DNA from 2 places in the Alteromonas sp. ABE4_545 genome. Region 2 is predicted to be linked to the other one. Evidence: predicted binding sites of a transcription regulator. Region 2 holds the regulator's gene; the other holds the start of a gene.
The links. The regulator LexA, encoded in region 2, represses DNA repair genes until DNA is damaged. The targets are predictions, from matches to a motif close to TACTGTATNNNNATACAGTA.
Positions count from the first base shown of each region.

Region 1: a site for LexA is predicted at 1,818-1,837, ahead of ACXAH6_RS03355 (YebG family protein). Genes of this name have one in related genera too.

Region 1 is NZ_JBSWYY010000002.1:186,987-203,553, reverse strand. It holds gene ACXAH6_RS03360 (methyl-accepting chemotaxis protein) at 1-1,425, shown strand, start outside; gene ACXAH6_RS03355 (YebG family protein) at 1,483-1,770, opposite strand; gene ACXAH6_RS03350 (HAD family hydrolase) at 1,906-2,412, shown strand; gene ACXAH6_RS03345 (hypothetical protein) at 2,409-2,579, opposite strand; gene ACXAH6_RS03340 (ATP-binding protein) at 2,770-6,687, shown strand; gene ACXAH6_RS03335 (P-II family nitrogen regulator) at 7,278-7,616, shown strand; gene ACXAH6_RS03330 (sugar-binding protein) at 7,693-8,451, shown strand; gene ACXAH6_RS03325 (sensor domain-containing diguanylate cyclase) at 8,457-10,010, opposite strand; gene ACXAH6_RS03320 (GspE/PulE family protein) at 10,114-12,330, opposite strand; gene ACXAH6_RS03315 (MarR family winged helix-turn-helix transcriptional regulator) at 12,472-12,918, opposite strand; gene ACXAH6_RS03310 (DUF2798 domain-containing protein) at 13,054-13,500, shown strand; gene ACXAH6_RS03305 (acyl-CoA thioesterase) at 13,643-14,116, shown strand; gene ACXAH6_RS03300 (hypothetical protein) at 14,570-14,767, opposite strand; gene ACXAH6_RS03295 (class IIb bacteriocin, lactobin A/cerein 7B family) at 14,779-14,937, opposite strand; gene rpsJ (30S ribosomal protein S10) at 15,332-15,643, shown strand; gene rplC (50S ribosomal protein L3) at 15,662-16,300, shown strand; gene rplD (50S ribosomal protein L4) at 16,319-16,567, shown strand, end outside.
Region 2 is NZ_JBSWYY010000003.1:13,135-29,701, reverse strand. It holds gene ACXAH6_RS04015 (polysaccharide deacetylase family protein) at 1-34, shown strand, start outside; gene ACXAH6_RS04010 (GNAT family N-acetyltransferase) at 31-666, opposite strand; gene ACXAH6_RS04005 (SCO family protein) at 670-1,317, opposite strand; gene cyoE (heme o synthase) at 1,314-2,225, opposite strand; gene ACXAH6_RS03995 (COX15/CtaA family protein) at 2,232-3,209, opposite strand; gene ACXAH6_RS03990 (hypothetical protein) at 3,219-3,782, opposite strand; gene ACXAH6_RS03985 (SURF1 family protein) at 3,779-4,486, opposite strand; gene ACXAH6_RS03980 (DUF2909 domain-containing protein) at 4,514-4,723, shown strand; gene ACXAH6_RS03975 (cytochrome c oxidase subunit 3) at 4,734-5,612, opposite strand; gene ACXAH6_RS03970 (cytochrome c oxidase assembly protein) at 5,624-6,214, opposite strand; gene ctaD (cytochrome c oxidase subunit I) at 6,225-7,832, opposite strand; gene coxB (cytochrome c oxidase subunit II) at 7,842-8,957, opposite strand; gene lexA (transcriptional repressor LexA) at 9,353-9,976, opposite strand; gene plsB (glycerol-3-phosphate 1-O-acyltransferase PlsB) at 10,174-12,627, shown strand; gene ACXAH6_RS03945 (MerC domain-containing protein) at 12,801-13,184, shown strand; gene ACXAH6_RS03940 (HAD family acid phosphatase) at 13,317-14,093, shown strand; gene ACXAH6_RS03935 (nucleotidyltransferase family protein) at 14,106-14,675, shown strand; gene ACXAH6_RS03930 (trypsin-like peptidase domain-containing protein) at 14,776-16,567, shown strand, end outside.

The sequences.
Region 1 (16,567 bases), on a different contig from region 2:
CACAATCTGGTTCGCCATCCTGATATGCCATCAGGTGTCTTCAAAGAAATGTGGAGTACACTAAAATCTGGCAATATTTGGATGGGCTTGGTGAAAAACCGTCGCAAAAACGGTGACCACTATTGGGTATCGGCCTTTGTTACTCCTGTATTCGAGAATAATCAAATTGTTGGCTATGAATCAGTGCGAGTGCCTGCATTACCTGATGAAATGGAACGTGCTGGAAGGCGGTATGCCAGACTTCAAGCGGGTAAATCTGCGGCTTCCGTCCCTGAGTTGATTCAATATGTAGCTAAAGACAGCATTCCTGTATTGTGCGTTGGCGTGCCGTTAACATTGCTGTCGGGTTGGGTATCTGGGTGGCAGTCGTTTGCGATCAGCGGCGTGATGACCGCCGCAATGGGCGTATGGTATTGGACAAAAGAACAGAAAGATTGGAAGTCGATTATCAACTTAAGCCCAGAAACCTACAGCAATGCTGTTGTGTCGCAAACGTATTTCACCGATTTTGGTAGCCGAGCCAGAGTTAAATTAATGGTTGGGTGTGAAATTGCACGCAGTCGCACGGCGTTAACGCGCATTATGGACTCAGCCGGTTTGTTAGATCGCATAGCAAATACAACCCATCAACAAGCTGAAATTACCAGCTCTGCGGTAGTGCAACAGAATCAAGCAACCCAGCTAATTGCGTCTGCTGTTACCCAAATGTCGCAAGCTATTCAAGAAGTGGCGGCACGAGTTGAGGCCAATGCTGATCAAGCTCGCTCAGCGTCTCATAACGTGGAAATGGGAAACAATAAAGCACAAGAAGCGTTAACAGCAATTGTAGAATTGAAACAAGTCGTCGAATCTATTTCCGATACCGTGTCGGAATTAGCGCAGTCAACAAACGATATTGGCGAAGCCGCTAGTTTAATATCTACAATCGCAGAGCAAACTAATTTATTAGCATTGAACGCAGCTATAGAGGCGGCGCGTGCCGGAGAGCAGGGGAGAGGTTTTGCGGTGGTTGCAGATGAAGTGCGTTCACTGGCTTCAAAAACCCGCGAGTCGACAGACAAAATACACTCGATTATTGAAGAGTTGGCCCAACGTTCAAAACGCGCAGTTGCGGTATCTGAAACCGGGCTTGCTTCAGCACAACGAGGGGCTGAAATTGTAGAAGAAACCCGAGGGGCCCTTGGCCAGATCAATTCGGCAGTAAGTGGTATTTCAGAAATGACCACCGAGATGTCAGCTGCGGTTGAAGAACAAAGCTCAGTCGCAGAACATATCAATCAACAAATTGTCGATATCGCAGAAGGTGCGGCTGAAACCCAGCAATCGTCGGAATCATCTTTGGCTGCGAGTCTTGAACTTCGCGAAACAATTAAGTCTGTACACTCAGTAATCAAACGTTTTAATACAAAAGGGGTGGTGGGGTAAGCACCCACCTACACACAACAGCTTTTGCTAATATAAAGCGCTTTATTTACTCATCTATCAACCGTTTGCGGTTAGCTTTACAACTTCAGCACTGTCGTCTTCTAGTACGTCAGTTGCTGCTGCGCCCTTTAAAAGCTTGGCAACCACATCTTTATTTTTGGCGAGAAGGATCGATAATTCTTCAGCAGCATCGTCACCAATTTTTATCCCTTTGGCTTGAATATAAACGGCCAAATTGTCGGCCACGTCGAGCATTTTATCGTACTGGTCAGCTTCTTTTTTATCTGTTGTCACCAGCTTTTCAACCCCTTTGTGTGTTACAACATATTGTGTAGTAATAGCCATGGTTATACTCCATTTGCGTTGAAAGACACCATTACCATATCGCACTTTACTGTATAAATAAACAGTATTTTAATTATACTAATCTGTTTGTGTTTTCGTGCGTACTTATTCGAAAAGCTAATAGGAATATGCCCAATGCTTAATTTAGCTGGTGTACAAGGCGTAATATTTGATTTAGATGGCACCTTGGTTACATCAAATCTTAACTTTTCTGCGATGAAGCAAGAAATAGGTTGTCCCCAAGAACAAGATATTCTCGCCTTTGTTGCCGACTTACCTACAGATGAAATGCGACAAGCCGAGGCGCTCATTCAGGCTCATGAAATGCGAGATGCAGCAGAATCAACGTGGCTAATTCATGGGAAAGTCATGGTTGAGCAAGTGAGAGCGGCAGGTTTGCCAATGGCCATAGTGACACGTAATTGCCAACGTGCTGCTAGGCAAAAAATTACCCAGAACGCTATTCCTATTTCACTGGTTATTACCCGAGAAGAGGCGCCGGCAAAGCCTGATCCTACCGCCTTGCTGATGGTGTCTAAAATCTGGCATTCCCCTCCCGACACCTTGCTCTATGTCGGCGACTATATTTACGACCGTCAAGCCGCCGAGAACGCAGGAATGCAGTGGCTTTTAATTGATTAGATTTTTATTGGGATTGGTGTCCAATCTGGTTTATTTTTACCTATACTGTCTATAGTAGCGCTTAGATTAGTATTTAAATATTTAGACATATTTCCACCAAAGACGTATTGAAGTTCGCTTTTTTTCAATTCAATAATAGTTGCTACACGCTTTTGTTTGTTATTCATATTAATGTCCTAACAGAAAATTAAGTTGTTTTGTTGACTCTTATGTCGACGAACAAATTAAACGTAAATATTGGTTTTGGTGATGAGATTTGAGACAAGGACTGTCAGATTTGGGACATTTTTTCATATTGTCCCATTTGTTTTATTTTTTTTCCTATTTAGTCACATTAGTGTCGCTACAGAGCGGCCGTTGGAGTCTAGTAGTAAGTTCTCGAATTCACCGTCAGGCATAATTAGAGCAATTATTGATGTTAATGATTCTGTCTTTATCGGTGCGGAAAATGGACTTTTTAAGATAACTGGCGATCAGGTAGTAATTTTTGATGATACCAATAGCCCTTTAGGCAAAGGATACATTACAAGTTTAGATTTTGATGGCGATAACACACTACTTATTACTGAATATGGAAGTGGTGCTTATCTATTTGACATATCAAAACAGTCTTTTCACAAAGTTGATGTGTCTTCTTCGTTACTTTTAAGAGCCTGGAAAGGAAAGATATCTGAGAATTATATTGCGCTAACTACGATTAATGATTTTTTGTTGATTGATTTGGAAGCGAACACGTTACATTCTGCTTCCTCAGTACTTAAGCAATACGAGTTAGAGTCAGTGTTTGAAGTAGCGAAAAGTAAGGATGGCTCATTTTGGTTTTCTGATTCTAGAACATTATTTGAAATTCTCCCTTCGAGTTTAGTGACTAAAGCTCATGATATAGCAACAACATTCCCATTGTTAGACGATGTTTCTCATATCTCACTTCACAATTCTAAAATTTTTGTAGGAGGTGTTAGTGGAATTTATATATCTGATTTGTCGTTGAAAAACCTGAATTTCATTAAAAAACCTCTAACACACGCATATCCTATTGACGATATAGAGTTTATTAATGAAAAGTCCTTAATTGTTGCATCAGGAGGATTGCTAGAACTTGACCTCATTAGTAATCGATTTAAGACGTTTGATTTTTTCTATCCTTTGTTAGATGAACAAAGGATAAGAACGGTCACAGCATTACAGAAAATAGTTTCTGGAGATATTCTTTTTGCTACTACACAGCTAGGTCTAAGTTATATTCCAACTAAGCATCAATTTTTGAATTACCTATTTGAGGGAGAAGCCAATAATCGCCCTGACATTGATTATACCTTTTTATCTACTGGTGAATATACGCTGGCTACTTCTGAATTAAATATCTTTCACTTGAACAAAAATTCGGGTGAATTGAAGAAAGTATCTGCAAGGCATTCAAAAAGTAAGGCTCTGGTGTTTATAGGGGCCAATTCATTTCTCAATCTCGATTCCTGTTCTACGTTAACGTTAACCGATGATGGACAGGTTTTAGAAAGCGCTGCGCATCCTTTGAGATCTTATTGTGATGAACTTTCTGGAGTTCAATCTTATACCAGCAATGGTAAAAACTTCATATCCTACTTAAAAGGAGACGAGGAGCGAGTTATTGAATTTGGTTTACATGGCGATTTGATCAGAACCTTTCCCGTGCCGAGTAAGCCTTACAAAATGGTAGTGAATAACGCCGGAGAGTTATTATTCAGTGATGATAAAAACCATATTTATCATCGACAAAATAACGGTGTTTGGGTGAAACATGAGTTAGAGCAGTTAGGTCAAAGTCTCATTAGTTGTATGTATACGGATAGTGCAGATATCATTTGGCTATGCACATCTGGACATGGACTAATTGGATTCGACCCTAGTGATGGAAGGTCGTTTAGTTTGAATAATGAAGCACGCCTCCGTTTTATTCGAGGGAGTGTGTATCAAGATGGAGCTCATTGGGTTGGAAGCAATAAAGGTTTAAAAGTTTACTTATCTGACGGCTCATCTTTAAATATTGGCCCAGAAATAGGGGTAAATGACACTGATTTTGGTTTCGATGGAATTGAGGTATTATCGGAAGGTGTTATCTCAATTATTGGAGATAAGCAAAATTATATTTTAGACACAAAAAAAGCATTGAGTTATTTATCTTTGCGAAAAAACAGAAAGTCAGAGGTAAAAATTACGAGTTTGGTTTTCACTCATTCATTTAATTCAAATGAGCGATACAACCAAATCGACTATAACTATTCAATTGATGAGTCAAACGTATTAGAGCTGGCGTATTTTAATCGAGAACTCCATTTCACTTTTTCCTCCATAGACTTCTCTCAATCATCAGGGCAACAAATAGAATATCGGATGCGCGGTTATGAAGAGGAATGGACAAGACTTCCAACTTCATATGGAGAGGCTACTTACCATTCTCTTCCCATCGGTGAGCTAACTTTTGAAGTGAGAGTGGTAGACCCGCGAAGTGAGGCAATACAACCAGTTTCGGTAATACCTATTCGGGTGATGCCCCCGTTTTGGCTTACGTGGCAAGCTTTTATTGTCTATGCATTGTTATTGATGTGGTGGGCGGTTGTATTTAAACGCTGGGTGAATAACCAAGTGGCGAAACGCAATATTGAGTTGTCTGAATTGGTGAATAAACAGCAGGGCGCGCTGGATGAGAGTAATTCGTCTATCAAACGACTACTTGAGAAAAAACAAACACTGTTTACTAACCTTTCCCATGAGTTACGCACACCCATTACGTTAATTGCAGGTTTTGTAACTCAGATAAAAATGCACCCTAATGATAAAGAAAATTCGAATCGCCTAGAGCGTATCCAACGCAACACCCAGCGCTTAACACGGCTCGTTGATCAACTTATGGAAGTCGAGCAACTTGATAAGATTAAAGACATTCCTACTCGTGCTTACGATATTGAACAGCAATGCCAGTTAATTTTTGAGAATGTGAAGCCTCTAGCACACCTAAAACAACAGCGTATTACCATGCGATTAGATGTGAAAGGCAACTTTGTTTTACTGCAAGATACGCTAGATAAGGTGCTGTACAACTTGTTAATGAACGCGATTAACTACACTCCTGAAAAAGGACAAGTTGAACTGGTTGTCAGCATGCAGCAAGGTCAGCTTGAACTTGTGGTAACTGATACTGGCCAGGGTATACCAGAAGATGAAATTGATTACGTGTTCGAACGGTTCACGCGCTTGAGTTCAAGTGAAACCGTCAAAGGATCAGGTGTTGGCTTGGCTATGGTAAAAGACCTGATCATGGCCAATGAAGGCTGGATCACCGTCGCTAGCAAATGGGGCGAAGGAACAACATTTGTTGTTAGCTTACCGGCGAATGAAGTGGATTATTACGACGATTTATCATCCCTTCCCATTTCTGATTATCAACGCCCTCAACTAATAGAGTCGAGTGTTGAGGAGCCACTTCTTGAAACCGATGAGCCTCAGCAGAAGCCTATACTGCTTATAGCTGAAGATAACGCAGACATGCGTCATTATTTGTTTTCACTTTTTAAGTCGGATTACGCGTGTTATGTGGCGAGTGATGGTGTGGAAGCGATGAAGGTGGCGTTGTCGATTGTTCCTGACCTTATCATCACGGATCTCCTCATGCCTCACCTCGATGGAGAACAACTGTCGAAACAAATTCGAGAGCACGAATTGTTGTCTTCTACACCTATTCTTATGTTGACGGCAAAAGGCGACAAAAATACTCGAATAAATAGCTTAAAGGCCGAAGTAGACGACTTTATTAGCAAGCCTTTTGAACAAGACGAACTCATCATAAGAGTGAAAAACATGTTGTCTAACCGAGTTCAAAAGGCACGTAAGGTGAAATCGACATTGTACGATAAACAATGTGTAGCAGTGTCGGCTCAATTAAGCGATGAAAAGGACCAGACGTTTTATCTCAAATTTATCGACGTGTTAGAAAAGCATTTTAGTGATGATGCTTTTACACGTTCACATGCCGCAGACTATTTAGCCATGAGTGAACGGCAATTAAATCGCAAATTAGAAACACTAATCGACGGTAACTTTGTGAGTTTTTTGAGACAGTTCAGGCTTCAAAAAGCACGTGAAATGCTTGAGAGCGGCGGGCAAGTGGCTAGGGTTGCTTACGACGTTGGTTTTACCACACCTTCGTATTTTAGTAATTGTTTCAAACAACAGTTCGGTTGTTCCCCCAAAGCATACGCACTGCAACAGTCAGATCTTTCAACCTCTGAAGATCAATAGTTTGTCACCGAGTTGTGGATAAGTCTGTTCATGAACTATTTTGGGGCAAGATCGCGCAATAAATATGCGGGCTTAATCGTTTATGAATTAACCAGCAAATTTATTTTATGATCAAGAACAAGATCCTCTTGATTATTCAATGTGATCATGGATCAAAAAGCTACCCTGACTAAATTGCGCACTCACCAAGGCCTTTATTTATACTAACTACCGCTTATTTGTTCATTTGGGCCAACAATTAATCAAGGTGATCTTTCCTCTTATTTGATCACAAAGTTCAATTTTTTTTCATTATATTTTTGCCTGTAAGATCGCGATCTTTAAGGGCAAATTTATGTTGCACACATGCTGTGGATAAAACTGTTGAATACTCTCTGTAGGGCGCGTTTTTATGGGATCTAATGCATGATCGCCTATCTGTTGATAGGCTGTTATTTTAAAAACACACAGGCTTACAAAAAAGAGTCATTATTATTCGCATTGTTGATAATTTATACTTTTGGACGATTTGTATACTGTATCAGGAAGTGGTAAAACGTAGATCTCATTTGTATGACAGCATTGTTACCATTCGGTGACAGGAGTAATACATGAAAAAAATCACAGCAACGATAAAGCCTTCACAACTCGATTCAGTGCAATTAGCCATTGCGCCATTAGATTGGGTTGAGTTTCTTGTGGCTGAAACAAAACAGTTTGGTATAGAAGGTGAGTCTTTGGAAGTCTACCGAGGCTTAGCTTATGTGATTGACTTTGCGTCTACGCTTACCGTTGAAGTGGTTGTTAAAGAGCACGATGTTGACGTGCTGCTCAATTCATTGCTTTATTGTGTGCCTCTTGAAGAGCGTGCGGCTTTTTATTATCAGATTGAATCGGTAGAAAAGTGCATAGCTATCACTCCTGAAAAACCAAAACTAGCGGTTGCCTAGCCGCGCTTTTCTGTTGGACTTTGTTCTCACTCTCCGTTAGCGTTGTGCATTAACATTTTTATAACGGATATTTCAAATGAAACTTGCGTCTAAAAGCTGGCTCTTGGCAGCAAGCTTGTTGGGTGCTGCTGCAAACGTATCAGCAGACACTGTGGATCAGGCTGCCTATTCAGATACTCCTGTGACGATTGACGGGCAGGCTAATGAGTCGGTATGGCAACGCCAAACTTGGCACCAAATGACACATGTTATGGTTGGAGAAAAACCTACTAAAGAGGATTTTCAAGGGCGCTATAAAATTGCATGGGACAACAACAAGCTTTACATCTTAGCTGAAATTGTCGACGACGTACTGATAGATACTCACCCCGACCCGACTGAGCGATATTGGGATGATGATTGCTTGGAAATCTTCATTGATGAAAATGCGTCGGGCGGTAATCACCTTATTAACCACAACGCTTTTGCGTATCATATCGCCCTTGATGGCAATGTACTCGATATGGGCAATACAGAAGCGGGTGAGCCAGAATTTATCATTCTGAATGAGCATGTCGATAGCCGCTGGCGCCGAAAGACAGACGGTAGCAATACTATGGTGTGGGAAGTGTCGATCCAATTGTATCCTGACACATTCTCTGTTGTAGACCCGGGTAAGCCTTTGTCGTTGTCGGCTGGCAAGTTGATGGGCTTTATGATCGCTTACTGTGACAACGACGGCAGCAAAGAACGCGAGCATTTCGTAGGGTCTCACGCTATTGAACCTGTAAACGGTGATATGAATCGCGGCTTTATTGATGCCTCAGTATTTGGCAAAGTAAAACTGGTTAACTAGTACAACTAAGCGAGTTGCTTTTTGTTCGCATACATCTTCATGTCGGTTTGGTGAAGTAGCGTGTTTAGGTCGTCGTGGGGAGTATCGATGATGGTGCTCCCGACGCTGGCACTCATTGAAATTGTGCCCGAACTGGTTGGGAATGTGTAGTGATCACAAGCTCGCGTTAGCCTCTGTTGTAGCCGCTCAGCTTGGCTATAACTGTAGGTGTGTGCAACAACAACAAATTCATCACCACCCAAACGGCCCACTAAATCCTGTTCTCGACAATGGGACTTAAGTAGTTTGGCTGTGTATATCAAGGCTGCATCGCCAATGGCATGGCCATACTCGTCGTTAATACTCTTAAACTTGTTCAAGTCGATAAAGGTTAAGGCTAAATAGCCGCCCTCTTGGCTATGGTATTTTAATAAGTGGCTGGCCGCAGTTTCCCATCCTCTGCGGTTTAGTGTTGGGCAAAGCGTATCCATCGACGCTTCTCTGAACGCTTTTGTTCTGTCGGAATTAAGTCGTTTTACTTTTTCCGACGCTGCAATGGCGAGCAACATAGCCTCGATAGTTACCGCAATGATCAAACCATATCGATGAAGGAAAGGGCTGGTTTCGTGCAGGTATAATCTGAATACCATGGTAACCAGCATAACGGTTAATGCAATCAGCACATAGAGTGCCCCATGCACACGTTTACGCACTGCGTAGGCACTCAGCACTAATATTGTGATAATACACAAAAGAGTGATAAGCCCCATCACCTGACTCACCGGGCGTCCAGTGTTCTCGTTCATCAGTGTTTGAATTACCGAGAGTAATAGCACCAACTGGGAGGAGTACGTAAGTATTCGGTACAACACGGGTTTAACGAGGTGCTTGAAGTCGAGTAGCAACGAGATAAAGCGCACTGCTGTCCAAACTGTTAAGCCAGCAAACACCATTTTTAAGCGAATATCATTATTAATTTGAGAGTGGGGGAAAAGGATGTTTAACATGCCTTCCTGCAGAAAAAAGAAAAACCCTGCAGCTGTTATATAGGCGCTGTACGCGTAAAAGCCCTTATTTTTTATGCTTCGACCTAATACTCCTACGTAAATCATTAGCGCGAGGCAAAAACCAAAAAACGCACTGAGCATTAACGTGTGAATGTTTTCCTGTTGGTAAAAATCAGACACAGAGGAAAATTGAGGATCTACAAAGCGGCTTCGTTGTACTTCAAGTGTGAGAGTAAGGTTGTAGTGGCCTATGGGTAGTAAAAATGCCTTATTTGCACTGCTCAATGTGTCGATGACTAACTCTGTTGACGCCTTCGCATGAGCGGCTCTGACAATGTCCATCGGGAAATGAAGTACTTGATTGGTTGCCAAATCGCATTCATATTCGATTGTTTCTATCCCTGCTTTAACGGGAATAGGGTTGGCATTGCCAGTAGGGTTAGGAGAAACAAGGCCGCAGTTTGCCAATACATTTAACGTCACCAGCAAATTGATCAAAACCACAAGGATCGCGCGTATAGCAATATGCGATAACAGCGAGCGTTCACGCTTGGTTTTAGCTTGCTGCAACATTACCACTGTATCCTTACTACTGCGTTTCGTTGCCACCAGTGTATATTGATTTTGCTTCAGTGACGATCACTATTCAATAACTGCTTGGGCATGGGTTTGTCGATTAGTCTCCGCCAACAATTTGTACCTGTGCAATATCGGTATCGCCTTTTATTACTTTGTATATGGCATCTTGTATCAGAGTGCGCATACCGTCTTCCATTGCTTGCTGCTTCATTTCACTCACCGCTGACTCTTTGTATATTAACGCGCGCAGCTCGGGTGTCATGCCTAATAATTCATGAACACCGGTGCGTCCTTTATAGCCTGTCCCCCCACAAGTATCGCAGCCTTTTCCTCGGTGAAGTATCAGCGGAGACGGCAAATCTAATTCATCAATATATTGCTCGCCATATTGGCGACGAATAAAGGCCTCTTCATCGGCAGTGGCGGCATACGCTTCTTTGCAGTCGCTGCACAGGGTGCGAATGAGGCGCTGGGCCAATATGCCCACACATGCATCTGAGAAGTTAACGGGATCTAAACCAAGGTCGAGTAAACGGGTGATTGTTTCAGGCGCAGAGTTGGTGTGTAACGTTGACAATACCAAGTGACCTGTAAGCGAGGCTTCTACACCCGCATGAGCGGTTTCTTTATCACGCATTTCACCAATGAGAATAATGTCGGGGTCGGCACGTAAAAAAGCGCGTAGCGCATTCGCGAAGGTAAAGCCTATTTTCGGGCTAACTTGAACTTGCTGCAAACCCGGCTGGGTAATTTCAACAGGGTCTTCTGCGGTCCAAATCTTCTTTTCTGGCGTGTTTAAATAACCCAAAATGGCATGTAGAGTGGTGGTTTTACCTGAACCCGTAGGCCCTACAACTAGCAATATGCCGTGGGGCTTTTTAATCATGCCTTCAAGGCGCTGCATATTAGTGGCGGCCAGGTTCATCTTGTCGATGGGCATGGCACCACCCGAAGCCAAGATCCGCATGACCACCCCTTCGCCGGCAACCGTGGGAATGGTGGCAACACGTACTTCTACCAATTGCCCGCTCATTCTGAAGGCGAGTTTACCGTCTTGGGGCACGCGTTTTTCGGCAATGTTCAGGTTCGCCATTATTTTAATGCGGGCGATAACGGCGTTGTGGTGAGAGTTAGGTACTTGGTTAATATCACGACATACCCCGTCAACCCGCATTCGCACACGAGTAGGTGCATTCTTTTCTGGGTCTATGTGTATGTCTGAGGCATTTAAGCGTTTTGCGTCATGCAGTATACGGCTAACTAAACGTACTATCGCCGGTGCGTCGTCAGACATCTCGTCAGAGTGTTCTTCTTGATCATCCCCAGAGGAGCCAATTTCATCAAGAATCTCGCTCATTTCTCCCGGTGCACCGCCTCCAGTATCACCGAGGTATTGGAGAATGTGAGTGGGTAAGCCCACTGCAATGTCGTAGCTATCGATACCCAATGCACTTTCGATTTCCATTAATAGCGCGGCGTTGTTGGGCTCAGCCATGAGTACTATGGGCTTGTCGTGTGTATCAGCAACTACTGCAACATGGTTTCGCTTCAAATAAGAGCTATTGAGTTTACTTTCGCTTTGAAAAAGGTGGTATTTGTCGGGATTAAACGTGATAAAAGGTACTTGGTAATGTACCGACAAGGAGTTGCCAATTTGCTCATCGCTCACGCGGTATTCAGACATTAAACGCTGAATAAGGTGGCGATAGTCTTGGCTGGTGGTTTCCAGTTCAAGTAAGGCTTTTTCTGACAGTGCGTTGTCGTGTATGAGCACGTCAAAGGGCCTGTTGGTGCCGCCTAATTCGAATCGGAACTTTTCTCCTAAAAGGGTGGCGAGCTGTTGAGCTAATTCCAGGTCACTGTCGTTAAAGGTGCCAGATTGCTTGTTGATCACTTGCAATACCCCCATTAACACACCGGCGTTAAGAATGGGGACGCACAAAATATTATTGGTGCGGAAGTCGTTAGACTTATCGAACTTATCGGCAAAACGCAGGCGGGGATGCACTGAGGCAAGCTCTTGGGCATTGTATGGGTCGGCAATGAGTAAAGGTAATTGCGCTAGTGCGACATAGCCTGCAATAGACAAGGGGCTAATGGGCACTTTTATTTCGAGGGTTTCCTTTCCGGTGCGAAAGCGTGCCACCAGATCTTGATGCTGCCTCCGACGCTGAAAAATACTCATGCGCTGGGCACCGAACATACCGAGAATAACGGGTTCGAGTTCTTGGTAAGCATCTAATAAACTCTGCGTACCATTGAGAATGGTATGAAGTTGCTCGAAAGTCTTCTGTTGTTCGGTGATATTTAACATATGTGATCTTTGTACTTATTATTCGAAGTGTAGTGCTTTTTCTTAGTAAAACCATACTCTTCGCTATAAAAGAAACCTAGTGTCAATCTCATCCCAGTGTATATTTTACATCACCCAATCACACTGGGTCTTTAGTCGTGTTTACCCATCTTTTTTCATTGCGGTTAAATTTGTCATCATTTGCTGCCCTACTTTAATGAAATTGACGACCTCATCCCGGCTCAACCCGTTGCACATGTTGTTAATTGTTTTTTGGTCCGCGAGTTCGAGTGCTGCGAGTTGTTCTTCACCTTTTCGAGTGAGCGTAATAAGCTGGCTACGCTTATCGTGTGGATTCGGTGTTTTGCTGACTAAGTCGGCTTTTATCATATCGTTGAGTATGCGTGTAACCTGCCCCTTGTCTCGTTGACATGTTTCAGACAGAGCATGGGGTGTGCATTCAACGAGTTGATGGATACTCTTCATTATCATGAAATGCAGTGTTGATAGTTGAAAGCCATGCTGTTCTATGGCGACTCGCATCTCATGTTTTAATCCATTGATGATATGAATAAACATTCCTTGAATTTCTGATTCGATGTTGGTCATTTGTGCTCATTTCACTCTAATGGATAGCAGCACTCACTTTTACAGATTTAGTTGACTTAATCAACTATTTTGCATTAAAGTTGACCAAGTCAACTAAATGATAGTGGCTTATTTGTTTCTACATCGAGGGTAACTATGTCTAATAAATTACAGAAAATCGCCATTATTGCTTCGTTGGTAATAGTGATGGGCGGGTCGTTAACATTTTTAATGACGTGGAGGAATTTGGGGTTTTCCGACGGGTTCGTTGGTGCGTGGCTGAGTTCATTTGCGCTGTGTATTGTGTGTATTGCGCCAATAGGCGGTATCATTTCTTTTCTAGTACATCGTCTCGTTAATGCAATGTGGCCTAATTTATCCAAGCTAGCCAACAGTGTGGTGTTTGGACTGATAATGGCGACCATCATGGAGTGTATTATGGCGGTGGTTACTACCATTAATCTGCATGGTTTGCTCGGTTTAAGGGAGCTTGCTCAGTTTTGGGCTGCCACATTCGCAGCCGCTTTACCGGCCGGTATTGTGTTTTCTGTGATTATTTCAGTGATTGTCAAACCTCGCCTTATGGCATTTTGGGCGAAGTAACCTGTGGCGCTCAAAACGAATTGCCATTTTATTCTTATCTGAAAGTTAATCCGCATTGAATACGGGATATATGTTATTCGTTGCCAAGGCTTATGTGCTAATTTGGTTGAATACATGCCAAAGTAAAAGCAGGAGAGAATAAATGGCAGGCATTGAACGAGCGCTAACATTGCGTTTTTTAGCGGAGCCCGCAGATGTGAACTTTGGTGGCAAGGTACACGGTGGGGCGGTGATGAAATGGATCGACCTTGCCGCTTATGGGTGTGCGGCTGGTTGGAGCGGACAATATTGTATTACAGCCTACGTTGGCGGCATGCACTTTGTTAAACCAATTCTCATCGGTGACATGGTAGAAGTCACTGCGAAAGTCATCTATACCGGAAAAACGTCAATGCATTTGAGTATTGATGTAAAAGCCGGCGCGCCGACAGCGGAAGAACGTCATTTATGTACGCATTGTATTGCTGTAATGGTCGCCATGGATGACCAAGGGAAACCTACACCAGTGCCCGAATGGGTCCCGACAACAGAAACAGATATTCAGCACCGCAACTCTGCTATCAAGCTGATGGAAATGCGCAATAGTATTCATGCCGAGATGACTAGTTTTGTGTGATTGGCCCTTTGATGTCTCGTGTTTGTTTATTACTTCATTAATTTTTTTTTAAATGGGCAACAAATATAAAGAAGCATATGCTGAGTAAACCTACTAAGGGAATAAAATCATATATCGTGATACTCGCGGATAATTTCAGTCGGTATACGTAAAATATGATCACCATATAAAGCAGGCTGATACAAAATAAAGACGCAGAACGTAGTGGGTTAGTTCTAAAAAAGAAGAGGCCGATAGAAGCGATTCCAAACAAGGAAAGCCCAAAGAGCGTATTGTTGGTCAAAGGCGTATCAGGATGACTATAAAAATCATAAAACCCTTTAGTCACATAATACAGCCCAAAAGCGATAAAAAACACAAATCCACAAAACATGGACGTACGTGCAGAGAGATACATTTCAACCTCCGGAAGATAAAGGGCAAAGTGCCTTAGCCCTGTGTGCAATAACGGTACTACTCTGATAAAATGGCAGCGGTACCGCCCACTATTGCTCCAACCCCTGCGCCAATCCCCAACGCTGTCGCTAAACCGCTAGCTGTAATAGTTGAAGATGAATATAGCGTGACTATACCCCAGGCAAGTAATGGCGCGATAGCACCGCCTACTTGTTCAATTTCATGATTTGATAATTCAGTAACCGAATGTTCCATGTCGTTCCCTTTTATTCAGAAAAGCCGCTTTTTACTGCGTTGTAAGTCGCAATACCGCTAAATATTGCTGCGAAAGTAGCCGCTTCACCATATACTGCAATAGCGACAAATAGGGGAACTGGAATTCCACCGCTTACAGCTTGGGTGTCTTGTATATCTAGTATTTGCATTTGGTTGCCTCGTATCATTAGGTTATAAAATGAAGTTGTAGTGGCCACCTGAAAAGAGTATCTCCCACGAGTTATATTGCCTACCGACTCGTAGATCAGTTTTCATACAACTTTATTCGTTTTATCCGCTATTAAGTGTTGCAAACATCCCCCCTTTCTGTATAATTCGCGCCCACTGCTCATTAAGAGCATACCTTTTTAGCCGCAGCCTCACTGCTTTTAGGGTGGTTGCCAAAGTAACGGATAGAGTCCTCGGATAATTGATGTTGCGGGCGTGCTAGAAAAAAGAACAGGGTTCCAATTGGGAACCATCGGTTTACGCACATCTTTTCTTTCCAAACAAAATGGAAGAGAAAAGGTGAATTTTTTTGTTCTTTCGATTGGAGCTTAATCGATGCCAAATCAAAGAATTCGTATTCGTTTAAAAGCGTTTGATCACAAGTTGATCGATCAGTCTACGGCTGAAATCGTTGAAACGGCGAAACGTACTGGTGCTCAGGTAAGCGGTCCTATTCCTCTACCTACTCGCAAAGAACGCTATACAGTTCTGATTTCTCCGCACGTTAATAAAGACGCGCGAGATCAATATGAAATCCGTACTCACAAGCGTTTGGTAGACATCATCGAGCCAACTGACAAGACAGTTGACGCTCTGATGCGTTTGGACTTGGCTGCCGGTGTTGATGTTCAAATCAGCCTGGGCTAATAAGAGAGGGTATTAACAATGGCGATTGGTCTAGTCGGTCGTAAAGTGGGTATGACTCGCATCTTCACTGAAGATGGCACGTCTATCCCTGTGACTGTTATCGAAGCGACCCCAAACCGTGTTACTCAGTTACGCACTGAAGAAACTGACGGTTATCGCGCTCTCCAGGTAACTGCTGGAACTAAGAAAGCGAACCGCATCAACAAAGCTGAAGCAGGTCATTTTGCTAAAGCTGGTGTTGAAGCTGGTCGTGCTCTTGTTGAATTCCGCCTGGAAGAAAACGAAGGTGCTGACATTGAAGTGGGCAGTGAAATCACTGTTGAAATCTTCAACGACACCAAGAAAATTGACGTCACTGGTACGTCAAAAGGTAAAGGTTTCCAAGGTGCTATCAAACGCTGGAACTTCAGTTCACAGCGTATGACACACGGTAACTCTTTGTCTCACCGTGCTCCTGGTTCAATTGGTCAAAACCAATCACCAGGTAAAGTATTTAAGGGTAAGAAAATGGCTGGTCAGCTTGGTAACAAGCAAGTGACTACACAGTCATTGGAAGTTGTACGTGTAGACGTAGAAAACAGCCTTATCCTAGTTAAAGGTGCCGTACCTGGCGCAACTGGCGGCGATGTTATCGTTAAGCCAGCTGTTAAAGCGTAACGTCTGGGGAGTTTAGTGATGGAATTAACATTGAAAGATGCGCAAAGCGCTCTTGAAGTATCCGAAGCGACCTTTGGACGTGAATTCAACGAAGCCTTGGTTCACCAAGTAGTTGTTGCTTACGGTGCAGGTGCTCGTCAAGGTACTAAAGCGCAATTAACGCGTTCAGAAGTACGTGGCGGTGGTAAGAAGCCTTGGCGTCAGAAGGGTACTGGTCGTGCCCGTGCTGGTACTATCCGCAGCCCAATCTGGGTTGGTGGTGGCCGT
Region 2 (16,567 bases):
CATTGCCAATGACCAAGGGCAGTACCCCGATTAAAAAGAAGAAAAGCGGTTTTGGATCTCTTCGCCTAGGTGTTTAACCACACGAATGAGTTGTACAAAGGGCGGCGTAGTTTGGTGAACACCAAAGCCGCAGCGTTGATAAAATGAAACCGCGCTGTCGTTGTCAGACAAGACATTCAGTACAAGGGCGTTTTTCTTGAGGGAGTGGGCGTAGTCGTGCATGTGTTCGAGCAGCATTCGCCCTACACCTTTGCGGCGGGCTGAACGGTGCACAGCCAAATGCCCAACACACAACTCCGTTGCCATGGGGGGTTCGAGTGTAGCCATATACACTTGACCGCGCATAACCACGTCAATTGCGCCATCTAAACCGTAATGATCGGTGATGGAGCTTAACGTAGCGCGATCAAAATCTTTCGGTAAACGACTATGCCAGCCACAAATCAACCCAACCACTTTCTCATCAAGAGTAGCGACAAAATGGTTTTTGAACCCATATTGGCCTGAGCCATATTGCCAAGCATATTGAAGATATGACAAAGCTTGGTCTTCGTCACCGAGACCAAACACATTCACCAACAAGGGATCACCGGCAGCTAATAACAGGGGTACTGCATCTGTTCCGTCAGCTGCCGTTGCTTTTCGAACAACGATACTACTGGTCATTGACTAATTATTAACGATACTCGGCAAGTCGGCAAGAATTTGATCTTTGTCACTGATCGCAACCTGACCGGGGATATGCTCTGGTTTAAATCGCCCTACTGCCAATCCTTCTGGATTAATAAGTACAATAGAAGCACTGTGATCAACAAGGTAATAATCTTGTTCCGTATCGTCAACCATCGCATACATCAAACCCAAACTGCGTACAAGCGGGAAGAGCTGAGCGTGCTCACCCGTTAACGCGACAAACTCAGGGTTAAAGTAATTGACATATTCGTGCAACCTTTGTGGCGTGTCTCTTTGCGGGTCAACTGAAATAAACACCACTTGAATAGTTTGAGAAGTTTTAACATTTTGTAAAGATGGGTAAATTTGATTTAGCGCGGCCAAAGTTGTGGGGCATACATCAGGGCAAAAGGTGTAACCCAAAAACAGCAATGTCCACTTATTATCAAATACCGAATTGGTCACTGCTTGGTTATCTTGATTTACCAATTGAAAGGTCGCGAGCTGCCGTGGCGCAGGAAAAGTTTGAAAATATTGAGGCGTATTTTTATCCTCTTTAGACAGAGAAGTAGACAACCACACACCAGCTATAAGCGCACTCAAGGCTACGCACACTAGCGCCACCACTGTGTTTTTAACTGTCATAACACTACGTAATGATCCAATAATAAAACCACAAACAATACCATGAGATGCAAGATAGAAAAGCGGAATGTCTTCATTGCCGTATCAGCATCAGGGAAAAACTTTAGTTTGATCGCCCAATATAAAAACCCTGCGTTTAATATGGTCGCACCGATTAAATATATTTCCTCTGTCATTCCCACCAGGTAGGGAAGCCAACAAACCACCATAAGCAATACTGTGTAGAGCAAGACGCACGTTTTGGTAAAACTAACGCCATGGGTCACAGGTAACATAGGCACCTTTGCATTGGCATAGTCTTTTTCTCTGTTTATCGCCAGCGCCCAAAAATGAGGGGGCGTCCACGTAAAGATAATTAGCACTAACAGCAGCGCATGAGGGTCAATGGTATTAGTAACTGCCGACCAGCCGAGCAGGGGAGGAGCTGCACCAGCCACGCCTCCAATAACAATATTCTGCGGTGTCGCACGCTTTAGAAACCCCGTATAAATTCCTGCATAAATCACTAGGCTTGCCAATGTTAACCAAGCGGTAAGCGCGTTAGTTCCAAACCATAAAAAAACGAAACCAACAACAGCAAGTACTGCGGCAAACACTAAGGCATCAAGTGTACTCACTCGCCCTTTAGCAACGGGGCGGTGCCGGGTTCGCGCCATGTTCACATCGATATTTTGGTCAACGACATGATTAATCACTGCCGCTGACGCCGCCAGTAAACCAATACCGATCAAGCCTGTGGCTAAAACCTGCCAGTCCACCCAAGTAGGTGTTGCCAAGCACATTCCTACTAACGCGGTCAGCAACAATAACATCACCACTTTAGGCTTGGTTAACTCGTAATAATCACGCCAACGAGAAACCGTGAGTCCATGCTGATTTTGAACTTGAGAAAACACGCGCGCCATCATCGCCTCCTAACAACGTCGATACAGCAAGTAGGCAAGTGTTACCATCAACAGCAGCAAACACGCTGCAACGATATTGTGCAACACAGCTATCGGTAAGGGTAAACTGAAGACCACATTGCTTACCCCTAACATCAACTGCGCCATCAACACACTGCCTATTCCTACAGCCAATTTACGTAACCACGTATGCTTGGTGTGAGTAAACAGGCTGATAGCTAGCCAAGCCAGATAAAATAGAGTGATAATCGCGCCAGCCCTATGCATGATGTGCATGGTCATTCGCTCCGAATAACCGTGCACACCATATTCATAATTTTCAGCCTCTGGAACACTGTATGCGCCTTTTAAATCAATACGCTGCTCCCACCCGCCCTCACAAACAGGGAATTCGGTACACGCCAGTGCCGCATAATTCGCCGAAGTCCACCCTCCCAAACTAATTTGCGCCACAACTACACCAATACCAATAATCGCGTATTTGCCATAAGCTTTTACTCGACTGTCGCTAAGCCCCAAACGCCACCCACTCAGGCGCAAATACAATAAAAATAAGCCGCACAGTACGCCAAAGCCACCTAGCAAATGCCCAAGCACGACTATGGGTAAAAGGTTGAGGGTTACGGTCCACATTCCCAACAATGCCTGAAACCCAACCAAAGCCACCAGAAAAAGAGGCAGACGCAAGGGCATACCTTCTCGGTGTTTGACCACCGCAATGGCGGCGATCACCATAATCAGCAAGCCCAAAGCCCCCGCAAAGTAACGATGAATCATTTCATTCCATGCTTTGTGCGCTTCAACAGGGCGCTCGGGAAACGCGGAATTCGCTATATCTATATGTTCGGCTTGCTGAGGAACAATTAAATATCCATAGCACCCCGGCCAATCAGGACACCCCAACCCCGCATCGGTCAGTCGGGTGTAGGCACCCAACATAATGACAACAGTTGCCAACAAAATACCAACCAATACGAGCTTTTTCATAATCGCTCCTCAACCGATACGCGATAACTTCAACAGCTTTTTCAAATCAGCAAGCATTGCCCTGCTGTGCAATATCGCTTCTTGCTGATCTTGATATAAGGGGTAACGCAGCATGGCATTATCTTGGGTGTCGACCACGTAAATGTTATTAATAGGGAGGCTTAACAACACATTGGATAGCGTTGCCTCATCCACACTGACAATTGAAAAAGACGCGTTTTCCACTAATTGGGCTAACGCCGAACTATCGCTGTGTGAGGTAACTAAAACCACGGGTTTCGCCCGTTCTGCCTCTCTGCCCAACGCTAGCCATACCTGCTGAATACTTATGAGCGCGTTGTCACAGGCGGCATCACACTCTGAGGGCAGGGTATAGACCAAGCGCCAATGTTTAGACTCATTGCCAAGCACTGGGGTCATCGAAACCACAGGTTGCAACAAGGTGCCTTTATTGGTCGCACCTTGTTCAAACCATTGCTGCTCAAGCGCGAGCTTTGCCAATACCACCGGCATCACAAAAACAGCTACCAGCGCCAGTAAACTGCGCTTTTTACTTAAGCGAGTGTGCATCATCGACTCCTTTTAAATAGTGCAATGGCCCCTATCACTAAAGCGGCTAGCGCTAAACCGAACCACTGAATGGCATAGCCCAAGTGTTTTTCGGGAGGCATAACAACCGCTTGCCAATGGGGCACCGACATGTTGTAAAGGGGCTCTGTGGTCACGAGAACAATGGGTAATAGAGTATGGGAAAGCAGTTCATTTAACTTTGCGAACTCAACTTGTTGAATGCGCATAGGAAAAGAAGCAACAGGTACAAACGGATCCGAAATAAACGGGTTTGCGCTCGGTTGGGTAATTACAGCCTGAACGCGTACCCGCTGCCGCTGGGTAAACGGCTCAGGTATTGCTGGTAATTCACTACGTAACTGTGGAGCGGGTAACCAGCCGACGTTCACCAATACGGTGTCTGCTTGGGTTTGCAATGGCATTAGTAAGTAATACCCCACCACACCGTCTTTCACCTGATTGTCTAGCAACAACGCGTGCATAGGGTCAAAGACCCCTGTTACCACAACTGGGATATCTCGCAGGTCGCCCGACATCGCCATTGCTGCCGCTAAGCTTAACGGCGCAACCTGTTGTTTTTCAGCTATGCTTGATAAACGCTGTTGCTTTTCGTCCATGCGGGTTAGTTGCCACATCGCCAAACTTAACATGATAAGCATGGCTAAAACCCAAACCCCAATGGCTATCAGCAACCGCAATGACATCATTGAAAACCCTAGACTCGGAGTAAGGCGATGTGGATAAAAATTGTCATTATGTTGATGCTCGCGTTTATGGTGTTTAACCTGTTTCGCGCCATGCGTACCATGATGCAAGGCGACACAAATGGTGAACCAATGAGCAAATTTATTGGCCGACGAGTACTCACCTCGGCCGCTATCGTCGCCTTGATTTTGATTGCTATAGCCTTTGGTTGGATCACACCAAACCCACGCCCTTATTGACATGCGTCACTCACAATACGTAAACAAAGAAATAAAGCATCACCCACACCACGTCGACAAAATGCCAATACCAACTGCCTGCTTGAAACGCAAAGTGGCTATCTGGAGAAAAATGCCCCTTCATTATGCGAGCAAACAAAACCATCAAGATAACCGTGCCAAGCGTTACATGAAGTCCGTGAAAGCCGGTCAGTAAAAAGAAGGTGTTGCCATAAATGCCACTTTGAAAAGTCAGCCCAAGATCGTCATAAGCGTGAATATATTCTTGTACTTGTAAGGCGAGGAATACACAGCCCAGCACAATTGTTAGTGCGAGCATACCTTTTAGCTGAGTACGCTTATTTTGCTCTAACCCCACGTGAGCGAAATGCAAGGTAATCGAAGACGCCAGTAAAATAAGGGTATTGATAGTCGGTAAGCCAGCCCAACTCATGGCTTGTGTTTCGGTTCCACCCGGTGTTTTTACTAGCGGCCAAACCGCTTCGAACCCAGACCACAACACTTCGTTGGTCATGGCATTATTACCTTCACCGCCTAACCAAGGCACTGCGATATTTCGGGCGTAGAATAGAGCGCCAAACAACCCGACAAAAAACATCACTTCAGAAAAGATAAACCAGCTCATGCCTTGTCGATAAGAACGGTCTAACTGCTTGCTGTACAAGCCAGCCATCGACTCATCAATTTGATTTTTAAACCACCCCGTCAACATAACGAGTAGAGCGATAACGCCAGAGAGTAAAATCCACTTTCCTGGCCCCTCGGCGTCTTTAGTACTTTCGATCACTACGTTACCTGCGCCCACCGCAATTAAAAACAGCGCAATCGCCCCGACTATTGGCCAAGGGCTTTGTGCTGGCACGTAGTATTTTTCATAGTGTTGTTGCATCGGATTCTCCTTTACTCTGTTTGCGCTATCGCTTCAGAGTTTAAGTAAGGATTAGTTTGTTCCCCGCCTTTGTCATCACCTGTCACATCAAAGAGGGTGTACTGCACAGTAAAGTACGTTATGTCTTTGGGAATTTGAGGATCGACATAAAATCGCATTGGCATTTCTGCTTCGGCGCCGGCGGATAAGGGCTGTTGGTTAAAGCAAAAACACTCGGTTTTATTCAAATACAGTGCTGCACGCCCTGGTGAGACAGACGGAATCGCTTGGGCCACCATCGCCTTATTTGATGGATTGCGTACATAAAACGTAACTTCGTTTAGCTGCCCCGGGTGCACCTTCACTTTTTGAGTTTGCGACGAAAAGGCCCACGGCATACCCGTATGAGTCCGAGTTAAAAATTCCACCGTCACAAAGCGGCTCTCGTCTAACATTACTGCGCTGTAGGTATTGGCTTGATTATCGGTTTTACCATTGATTCCGGTTAGGTCACAAAACACGTCATACAAGGGCACCAGCGCGAAACCAAAGCCAAACATACCAATCACAATAATGACCAGTTTTATCATCAAAGATCGGTGTATTGAGGCAGGCTGAGTCATCGCTAGTCACTCACTTTATTTCTGGTGGTGTATCAAACGAATGATAGGGAGCCGGAGACGGCAGGGCTTCCCATTCTAGCCCTTCAGCCCCTTCCCATACTCGTGCATCAACTGGCTCGCCAAGCTTGCGACACGCCTTGATCATTACTACCAAGAAGATCAGTTGTGACAACCCAAATGCAAAGCCACCTAAACTGATCCATTTGTTGAAATCAGCAAATTGCAAAGCATAGTCAGGAATGCGTCTGGGCATACCCGCCAACCCGACAAAATGCATAGGGAAAAACAGTACATTAACCGAAATTAGCGAGCACCAGAAATGCCACTTCGCCAAGGTGATATCGAACATGTGCCCAGTCCATTTAGGAAGCCAGTAATAGACCGCTGCCATAATGGAAAACACGGCACCAGTGACCAATACATAATGAAAATGGGCAACAACAAAGTAAGTATCATGGTATTGAAAGTCGACGGGAGTGATCGCTAACATCAAGCCAGACAGACCACCAATGGTAAACAACACCACAAAGGCAATGGCAAACATCATCGGAATTTCAAAGGTCATTGAGCCGCGCCACATAGTAGCAACCCAGTTAAACACTTTTACTCCGGTCGGTACTGAAATTAGCATAGTGGCAAACATAAAGAACATTTCCCACTGCACAGGCATGCCCGTTGTAAACATGTGGTGCGCCCACACAACAAAACTCAGCAAAGCAATAGAAGCCGTGGCATAGACCATAGACGAATAACCAAACAGTCTTTTGCGCGCAAACGTGGGGATAATCTGAGAAATAATTCCAAACGCGGGCAATATCATGATGTACACCTCTGGATGACCAAAGAACCAGAAAATGTGTTGGAACATAACAGGATCACCGCCCCCTGCGGCGTCGAAAAAACTCGTACCGAAATACTTGTCGGTGAGTACGGCTGTAACCGCAAACGCCAGCACAGGCATAACGGCAATCAGCAAAAACGCGGTAATTAACCATGCCCACACAAACAGAGGGAGTTTCATCCATGTCATACCAGGCGCACGCATGTTGAAGATGGTCACGACCACATTCATCGCGCCCATAATTGAAGAGATCCCCATAATATGCACAGAAAAAACAAACAGCGCGGTACTGTCGCTACTGTAAGTGGTGGAAAGTGGCGCATAAAAAGTCCAGCCAAATGCAGGGCCGCCACCTTCAACAAACAGTGATGATAATAAGATCAAAAACGCACCGGGTAAGATCCAAAAACTCCAGTTATTCATTCGAGGCAGAGCCATATCCGGAGCGCCTATCATCATAGGGATCAACCAGTTAGCCAACCCTGTAAACGCGGGCATCACAGCGCCAAATACCATAATCAGGCCATGCACCGTGGTCATTTGATTAAAGAAGTTAGGTTCGACAAGCTGTAAACCGGGCTGAAACAGTTCGGCACGGATCACCATAGCCATGGCACCACCGACTAAAAACATAATGAAGGCGAACCACAAATACAGAGTGCCAATATCTTTGTGATTGGTTGTGAGCACCCAACGCATAATGCCTTTAGGCGGACCATGATGATGAGCTTCGTGAGGTACTTGGCTGTCGGTATTGACGAGTTCAGAACTATTCATATTGGGCTCCTATTTACCGTTAGCCACATCATTAACGTCTTTGGGTTGCACTACATCGCCGGTATTGTTGCCCCATGCATTGCGCTCGTAAGTCACAACAGCAGCAATTTCTCGTAGTGACAGCATTTTTCCGAACGCTTGCATTGCAGTACCGGTTTTTCCGTTCAGTACAATATCGATATGCCCATATTGATCATGCTTCACCATTTCACTGCCCTTCAACGCCGGAAAGACGCCCGGTAATCCTTGGCCATTTGGCATATGGCAAGCCGCGCAGGTGGTGTCGTAAACGCGTTTCCCCTCTGTCATCAGTTCGTCCATCGACATACTCATGGCTAATAGTCGCTGCTCTTCTTCCTTTGCTTCCCGTTGACGGGTGGCTTCTGCGGTTAACCATGCTTGATAGTCGTCAGGGTGCTTGGCTATTACCACCACGGGCATAAAGCCGTGATCTTTGCCACACAGTTCTGCACATTGCCCGCGATAAATGCCTGGCTGATCAACTTTGGTCCACGCCTCATTGATAAAACCGGGGTTTGCGTCTTTTTTCACGGCAAAGTCAGGCACCCACCAACTGTGGATCACATCTTCAGAAGTAATTAAAAAACGTACTTTTTGGCCGGTAGGAATCACTAATGGGCGGTCGACTTCGAGCAGATAATTCGTGCCCTTGGTAAATTTGTTTTCGATTTGCTCGCGTTGTGTTGCGAGTAAGGAGTAAAATTCAACGTCATCGTCGAGGTATTGGTAATGCCATTTCCACTGCGAGCCTGTCACAAGCACGGTCATATCAGGCTCAGAAGCATCTTCCATCGCGATTAAGGTTTTGGCAGCAGGAATAGCCATACCAATGAGAATCAGAAAAGGAATGACCGTCCAAGCAATTTCCACTTTCACGCTCTCGTGAAAATTAGCGGGCTTAGCTCCTCGAGATTTGCGATGCAAATACATCGACACAAACATCACCCCAAAAACGATAAGGGCTATGGCTACGCAAATACCGAACATCAGCATGTGTAAATCATAAACCTGACCGCTGATCTCAGTAACGCCAGTGCGCAGGTTTACGTCAGACGACGCATTATTCGTGGTATCGGTTGATGCAAGTGCTTGCTGACACAGCATTAAGCTCAATACCACTATTGTCTTAACCAAACTACCCGCTACGCAAAGAGTACTCGTTTTCACTTAGCACCTCCATGATGGACAAGCTACCGGCGAACGTGTCTCCTTTCACCGTTGTGTCTCACCATTAACTTGCGCTCACGACTTCTCACATGTGAACTTTAGTTAAATTATTGTTTATTTTTTGTTAATTGAATTAAAGAATTGCGCAATAATTGGCCGATGTCTAGTTTTTCGGTCAATTTCTTTTCGCAGAAAAGCGATAGGTAAGGGAGGGGCAATACCAAGTATTGAATGACAAAAAAGGAGAAATTCGAGCTTGTTAATCAAACGACTAACAAGCCCTAAAAAATCACAAAAATATCAGCAGTGCGCGAATAAAAAGTAAAGGCTTACTACATCCAATCTGCGTTTCTAATTACGCCTACAGCAATACCTTCTATATGAAATGGCTGACTGGTTAAATCAACTCGAATAGGTGAAAAGTCTTCATTTTCGGCGTGCAATAACACCTCATGACCTTTCTTTTCTAGCCTTTTTACCGTTACATCGTCTTCAACCCGTGCCACAACAACTTGACCATTGTGTACATCAGTTGTGCGGTGCACCGCCAATAAGTCGCCATCCAGAATACCTATATCTTTCATACTTTCGCCGTTTACGCGAAGCAGGAAATCAGCTTGAGGATGAAACAAACTAGGGTCGACCTTGTAATGCGACTCTACATGCTGTTCAGCGAGTATTGGTTCACCCGCCGCAACACGCCCAATAAGCGGTAACCCCATCTCTTCTTCTTCATCATCAAGTGGAATATTCAATTTGATCCCGCGTGATGTGCCGGGCAGCATTTCGATCACCCCTTTACGGGCTAGCGCTTTCAAATGCTCTTCTGCTGCATTTGCAGAACGAAAGCCAAGCTCGCGCGCAATTTCTGCACGGGTGGGCGGCATACCCGTTTGTTGCATTGTCGACTTGATGAGGTCAAGCACTTCCTGTTGTCTTGGAGTTAGTGGACGCATAAACAGCCTGTTTTTCTATACAGTTACCTGTCAGTATATACACTATCGATAAAATGACAACGCTTAAATACCGTGGTTCTGCGTTGTATACCGGCTATTTCGTCTCGTCATTTAATCGATACATAACCTTGTGTCATACACACTGAATGGTTTCATGCTAAAATGCGCGCGTTATTAGTTCTACAGGAATCCAATACATGTCGTGGATGCGCAAAACGTTGCTGTCAGCGTTTCATTTCCCAGTAAAATGGCTGGTTCGCACCAAAAGTATTCCCGCAGATGTGGAGTCAGAATTGGGCATCGATAAAAACAAGCCCATCGTCTACTTGCTGCAATCTGACTCGGTGACTGACCAACTTGCCTTGCGCATGTCAGCAACGCAGTTAGGACTACCGAGCCCAACAGAATCTGTCACCCTAGCCGGAACAGAATATCCGCGTAGTTTATTTCTGCGCAGCACTCGCCCTTTGTTCCGTGCAAAAGGCGCCAAAACAGATTTAGAAGATCAGTTCACCGAATTACTTCACTTGCACAAAACACACAAAGAATTGGCCGTGCAAGTCGTCCCAGTATTTGTTTCCTGGGGACGCGCACCGGGCAAAGGGAAGCCAGGTTTTGGTGACCTAATTGCCGATCAAGCAACCCCAAGTTGGTTGCGCAAACTGTTTATTGTGATTTTTCTCGGTCGCGACAACTTTATCAGTTATAGCAAAGCCGTATCGGCCCGCGCCATGGCCGACAATGTTGACAGTGAAAAACACTCCGCTCATAAACTTATTCGTGTAGCAAGTACTCACTTTCATAGAAAGCGCCAAACACTGACTGGCCCTACGCTGCTTGATCGTCAAGAGCTGCACAATGCGGTACTGGGGGCGGATTCTGTCAAAAAAGCGATCGGCGAAGAGAGCAAGGGTAAAAAGCTATCTCATGATCAAGCCCGTGATCGCGCGGTGGAATACATCAACGAAATTGCAGCCGATTACCGCGAAGGTTTGATTCGCTTTGGCGAACGTTTATTGACGCGAATTTGGAATAAAATCTACAACGGCATAAGTGTTCAGCATGCTAACCGAATTCGCGAACTAGCCAATAACGGTCATGAAATCATTTATGTGCCCTGCCACCGCAGCCACATGGATTACCTGTTGCTCACCTATGTTATTTATCACGAAGGCATGGTAACGCCGCATATTGCAGCCGGTATCAACCTAAACTTTTGGCCAGTGGGCAAAGTATTTCGTCGTGGCGGTGCGTTTTTCTTGCGTCGTAGCTTTGCTGGCAACAAATTGTACACAGCGGTATTCCGCGAGTATTTAGAGCTGTTGTTCAACAAAGGTTACGCCGTTAAGTACTACCCCGAAGGAGGGCGCAGCCGAACAGGTCGATTACTTCCCCCTAAAACCGGCATGTTAGCCATGACATTACAAGCCGTCGCCAAAGGTGTAAACCGCCCTGTGAGTATCGTGCCTGTTTATATCGGTTACGAGAATGTCATGGAAGTCAAAAGCTACCTCAAAGAGCTAAAAGGCAGCTCGAAGAAAAAGGAATCAACCGGACAGGTCTTTTCAGCCATTCGCAAGTTGAAAAACTATGGTCACGGTTTTGTGAACTTTGGAGAGCCTTTATCGATCACTCAATTTCTCGATAAACAAGCCCCTGAATGGCGTGAAACCAATATGGCCAGCGATAAAAAGCCCGCTTGGTTAACCCCTACGGTTAATGAACTCGCCAATAATGTAATGGTTAGGATCAACAGCGCCGCCGCCATCAATGGCATGGCATTAGCATCGCTGTGCTTGTTATCGTCAAAAACTCATACCATGACCGAGCAGGAATTGCGTCAATCAATGGCCGACTATTTGCAAATGTTGCGAACCGCGCCATACAGCAAAGACGCCACCTTGCCAGAAGCCAATGCCGATACCCTGTTACAAGATACGCTAAAGCTGAACCGCTTTGATATTACCGAAGACGAATACGGCAGGCTGATCAGCTTGCAGAAAGGCGGGGCGGTATACATGACCTACTACCGCAACAATATTCTGCACATGTTTGCGTTGCCAGGACTTATTCAATCTATTGTGTTTGCTCATAATGGCGCACATAAAAATACAATTCTTCAACATGTCGCGGCTTTGTATCCTTTGCTACAGAAAGAGTGGTTCTTGCACATGACACAAGACGCAGCTCTGGCTTACACCGAAACCTTGTTAAATACCTTTGCACAACAAGGTATGCTCAAGGCACAGGACGATATGTACTTTATTCCTGAAGCCACCAGCCCGCAGTTCCATTCTGCGTGGCTATTAAGCCGTTGTATTCAAGAAACACTACAACGCTATGCTGTGGTGTTGACGGTATTGAAAAAAGAGCGTGAGATCAGTCGTGCGAGTTTAGAGCGCACCAGCCGGAACATTGCTGAACGGTTATCAACTTTGTACGGCATGAATTCTCCTGAGTTTTACGACAAAAATGTGCTGTCGAGCTTTATTGTCTCGCTAAAAGACAATCACTGGCTCGACTCAACGGCAGATGGCGGCTTGCGTTATTCAGAAGAAGCGTCGGCGTTACACAAAGATGTGATTGCCTTAGTGTGGCCAGAAATAGCCCAGCATCTGGAAAAGGCGATTCTCGAAGACGCATCTCATTAACCCCAGAAACGGCAATTCAACAATAGGGGCGGGTGTTTGCATTCGCCCCTGTTAGCCTTAATAAAACGTATTTTTTCACGCCCAATCCCAAGATAACAACGATCAGTGATACCTTTCTGCTCACCAACAATGTTATACTGTAACACTTACAAATTCATATTGAGGTACATACGTTGAGAGATATATGGGGAATGGTGCTGTCTGTACTTTGCCTTGTGCATTGTTTAGCTGTACCTGCAGTATTGATCGTGATGAACGGCAGCATTTACCTACATCAAGATCATGTTGATTGGACCCACTACATCTTAATTGTGCCTGTGGTACTACTCGGTTTATTTGCCTTCCCACAAAACTATCGGCGCACCGGTTCCAAGCGCGTATTGGTACTTGGTTTGCTGGGGTGTGTATGCTTGGCCGCGGGGTTAATCTTCCATCAGTTCGAAGTATTACTAACAATCCTTGGCTCTATTGGCATGTTTATCGCCCATCGACACGGTTATGTCACAGCCAAAGCACTGAAGCAGCAGCTAAACAAAGCCCAAATCCAAACAAATTAGACCAAATAGTCCAGTTTTTTTCATTAACTGTTTATTTTTATCTCAATTGTTGCCAATCTAACCGTGTTTATCCGTTAAGTTTCTTCAATCTCCGTAAAATAGACCATTAATTTGCCCACAGAGCGAACCATTATGACTCACATTGTAAAACGCACACTTCTTGTTGCTATCACCGCCACTCTTGCTTTTTCCGGCGCAGTATCGGCCAAACCGAATAAAGAACTGCCTCTTACTTCGGCAGTGAAATGGCAACGCATCAGTAAAGAATACAAATTGATCACGACGTCGCTTTATCACAATGCCGCCGACGCACTAACCAACCGCGAAATTAACGCTGAAAATTGGGTCGTGGTAATGGATGTAGACGAAACCTTACTAGACAACAGTGAATTTCAACGCCGCCTGGATACAAGCGGTGGTAAGTACACTTCTGAAGGTTGGGCAAACTGGGTGAAAGAAGAAAACGCAGATGCGGTACCCGGCGCGGTTACGTTCGTTAAAGCGTTTTTAGCCAAAGGCGGCAAATTAGCTGCGATCACAAACCGCCCACAAGCGCTTGATAGCCACACATGGGCAAACCTAAAAGCCGTCGGTTTTCCAGTAACCCAAGACAACACATGTTTAATGGGCAGAAGTAAGGAAGACAAAGCCGCCATTAATCACAACGACATTATTAACGATAAAGATCGTCGCCGCGCCATGATAGAAGCGGGTAAAGCGGAATGTTTTGAAGCGAACACACCCGTGCCAAGTGTATGGCGCAAACCTGCGGTCATTGAGATGCAAGTAGGCGACAACATTGAAGACGTGCGTTTTGTTACCCAAGAAGACGCCGACATTGAGGCATTATTGCCGCGTCAAGGCCACAACATCCTTATATTACCTAACCCTATGTATGGTTCTTGGTAATACTCCCGTCGTATGAGTGACAGACAAGCCACATTGCAACAGTGGCTACAGCAAGACAAGGCGCGCTGCGATATTGTTAACGCAGCGCGACAACTGCAATTACCAGACAGTTATCTTGCTGCTGGTTTTGTGCGAAATATGGCATGGGACAACCTACACGGTGTTGCTTCACCCACGCCGTTGAACGATGTAGATCTGATCTACTTCGACAACACCGATTTGTCTACCGAGACGGAAATCCAGATTGAATCTTCACTTTCCCACCTATTACCCGATGTGAATTGGGAAGTGCGCAATCAGGCACGTATGCACCTGAAATACCAAGATCCTCCCTATTCAAACAGCCTAGATGCAATGAGCTATTGGGTAGAACTAGAGACAGCCGTTGGGTTGCGGCTCCACGATCTCGTTTTTGCGAGCGTTTATGGCCTTGAGCGACTCTTTGCTCTCACGGTCACACCGAATAAACGTCGCCCATTGCACGTCTTTCAGCAGCGAATCAGCAAAAAAAATTGGCTGACATTGTGGCCAAAGCTAGCCGTAATCAACGACTCAGCAGATCTGCCCACAACACGAGATTAAACAGAGGTAATAAAGACAGAACCTTACTGCGTTCAAGGACTTGGTTACGCAAACAAAATCATGTAACTTGCTATTTTAAATTGATGTTTTTGGAAATGTTATGACAAGGATAGGCGTAAAGGCAGTAGTGTTCATACTCATTGCTGGGTTGTGTGGCTGCGCAGCCACACAAAGTGAAAACACGCAAAAGCAAAATTGGAATTCAACCATTGAACGCGTTTCTAACGGCGTGGTGAGCATTCAATTTGATGTGCCGGTGAGTTTTGACGGTAATTGGAACACATCAAGCTATGCCACAGGTTTTATCGTGGACGCAAAACGCGGCATCATCTTAACCAATCGCCACGTGGTTACGCCCGGCCCAGTGACAGCAAAGGCAATTTTGCTCAACAACGAAGAAATCGAATTAACCCCGATTTACATCGACCCTGTCCACGATTTTGGTTTCTATCAGTACAACCCTGAAGACATTCAATATGTTACTCCCCATGAGTTTGAACTCGCTCCCGAGAGCGCCCATGTAGGACAGGACATTCGCATTGTTGGTAACGACGACGGACAAAAGCTGTCAATTCTCGATGGCACCATTTCGCGACTGGATCGCGATGCACCAAACTATGGGGCGGGGCGCTATAACGACTTCAATACCTACTACATACAGGCATCAACGGCTTCAACCGGCGGCAGTTCAGGCTCGCCAGTGATCAACGTAGAAGGGCAAGTGGTAGCCATTAACGCGGGAGCGGCATCTCGCTCAGCCAATGCGTTTTACCTTCCCCTTAATTCCGTTACTCGTGCGCTGCACAACATCCAGCAAGGCAAAGCGATTGCTCGGGGCGGTTTGTTAACCACTTTCATATCAACCCCTTATGCAGAATTGCAACGTCTTGGTTTAACGCCAGAATTAGAGAAAACCTATCGCGCGACTTTTGCCGATTTGAAAGGCTTGCTCACCATCAATACCATTTTGCCTGGCAGCCCAGCAGACACCGCGTTAGAGGTGGGAGATATTTTACTCACCATCAACAACGAGCCGGTTGCCGATTTCGTGAGTTTAGAGCAATGGTTTAACCAACACGTGGGAGAGTCTCTGTCGATAGAAGTGCTGCGCCAAGGTGTTGCGCAAAGCTTCGATATTGAGGTGAGTGATTTAACGGCGTTGATGCCCACGACCCTATTAAAATTTGATGCCAGTGTGTTTCATGACTTGTCATATCAACAAGCAAGACACATGGATAAGCCTTTAGAAGGCGTGTTTGTCGCGCTTGCCTCATCTGCCTTTAAAGCCGCCAATATTCCCAACCATGCAGTGATCACCGAATTTAATGGTGAGCCTATTGCGAATTTAAGTCAGTTCAACGAGATTTTGTCACGTACTCCTGACCGCACGAAAGCGCATATTCGCTATTTCGCTAAAAGCGCCCCCAAAACATCGCAATATGCCTTCGTTGAAATAAATCGCCAGTGGTTTGAACACAGCTTCTGTCACTTTAATGCAGAATTAGGCTATTGGCCTTGCGATGTCATTGCCAACACGCTTCCTCCGGCAAAACAAACCGTGGCAGAAGATCTAACGCCACTCCCGGTCGCTAATCACACGGGCTTGGAGAGTGCATTAGTGAAGGTAACGCATAGCAGCCCATATTCTATTCTTGGTCGCTCAGGCAATGAGAAAACCTACGGTACCGGTGTTATCGTTGATGCCGAAAAAGGCTGGATTGTGATTGACCGTACTATTGTGCCCAGTGTGTTGGGCGAGGTTAAAATTACCTTCAATAACCAGTTAGAAGTTGATGGTAAAGTCGAATATTTGCATCCATTGCACAATCTCGCATTAGTGAGCTACCCCACAGAGCTCCTTGGCCAGCTACCGGTCGCGGAAGCCAAATTGG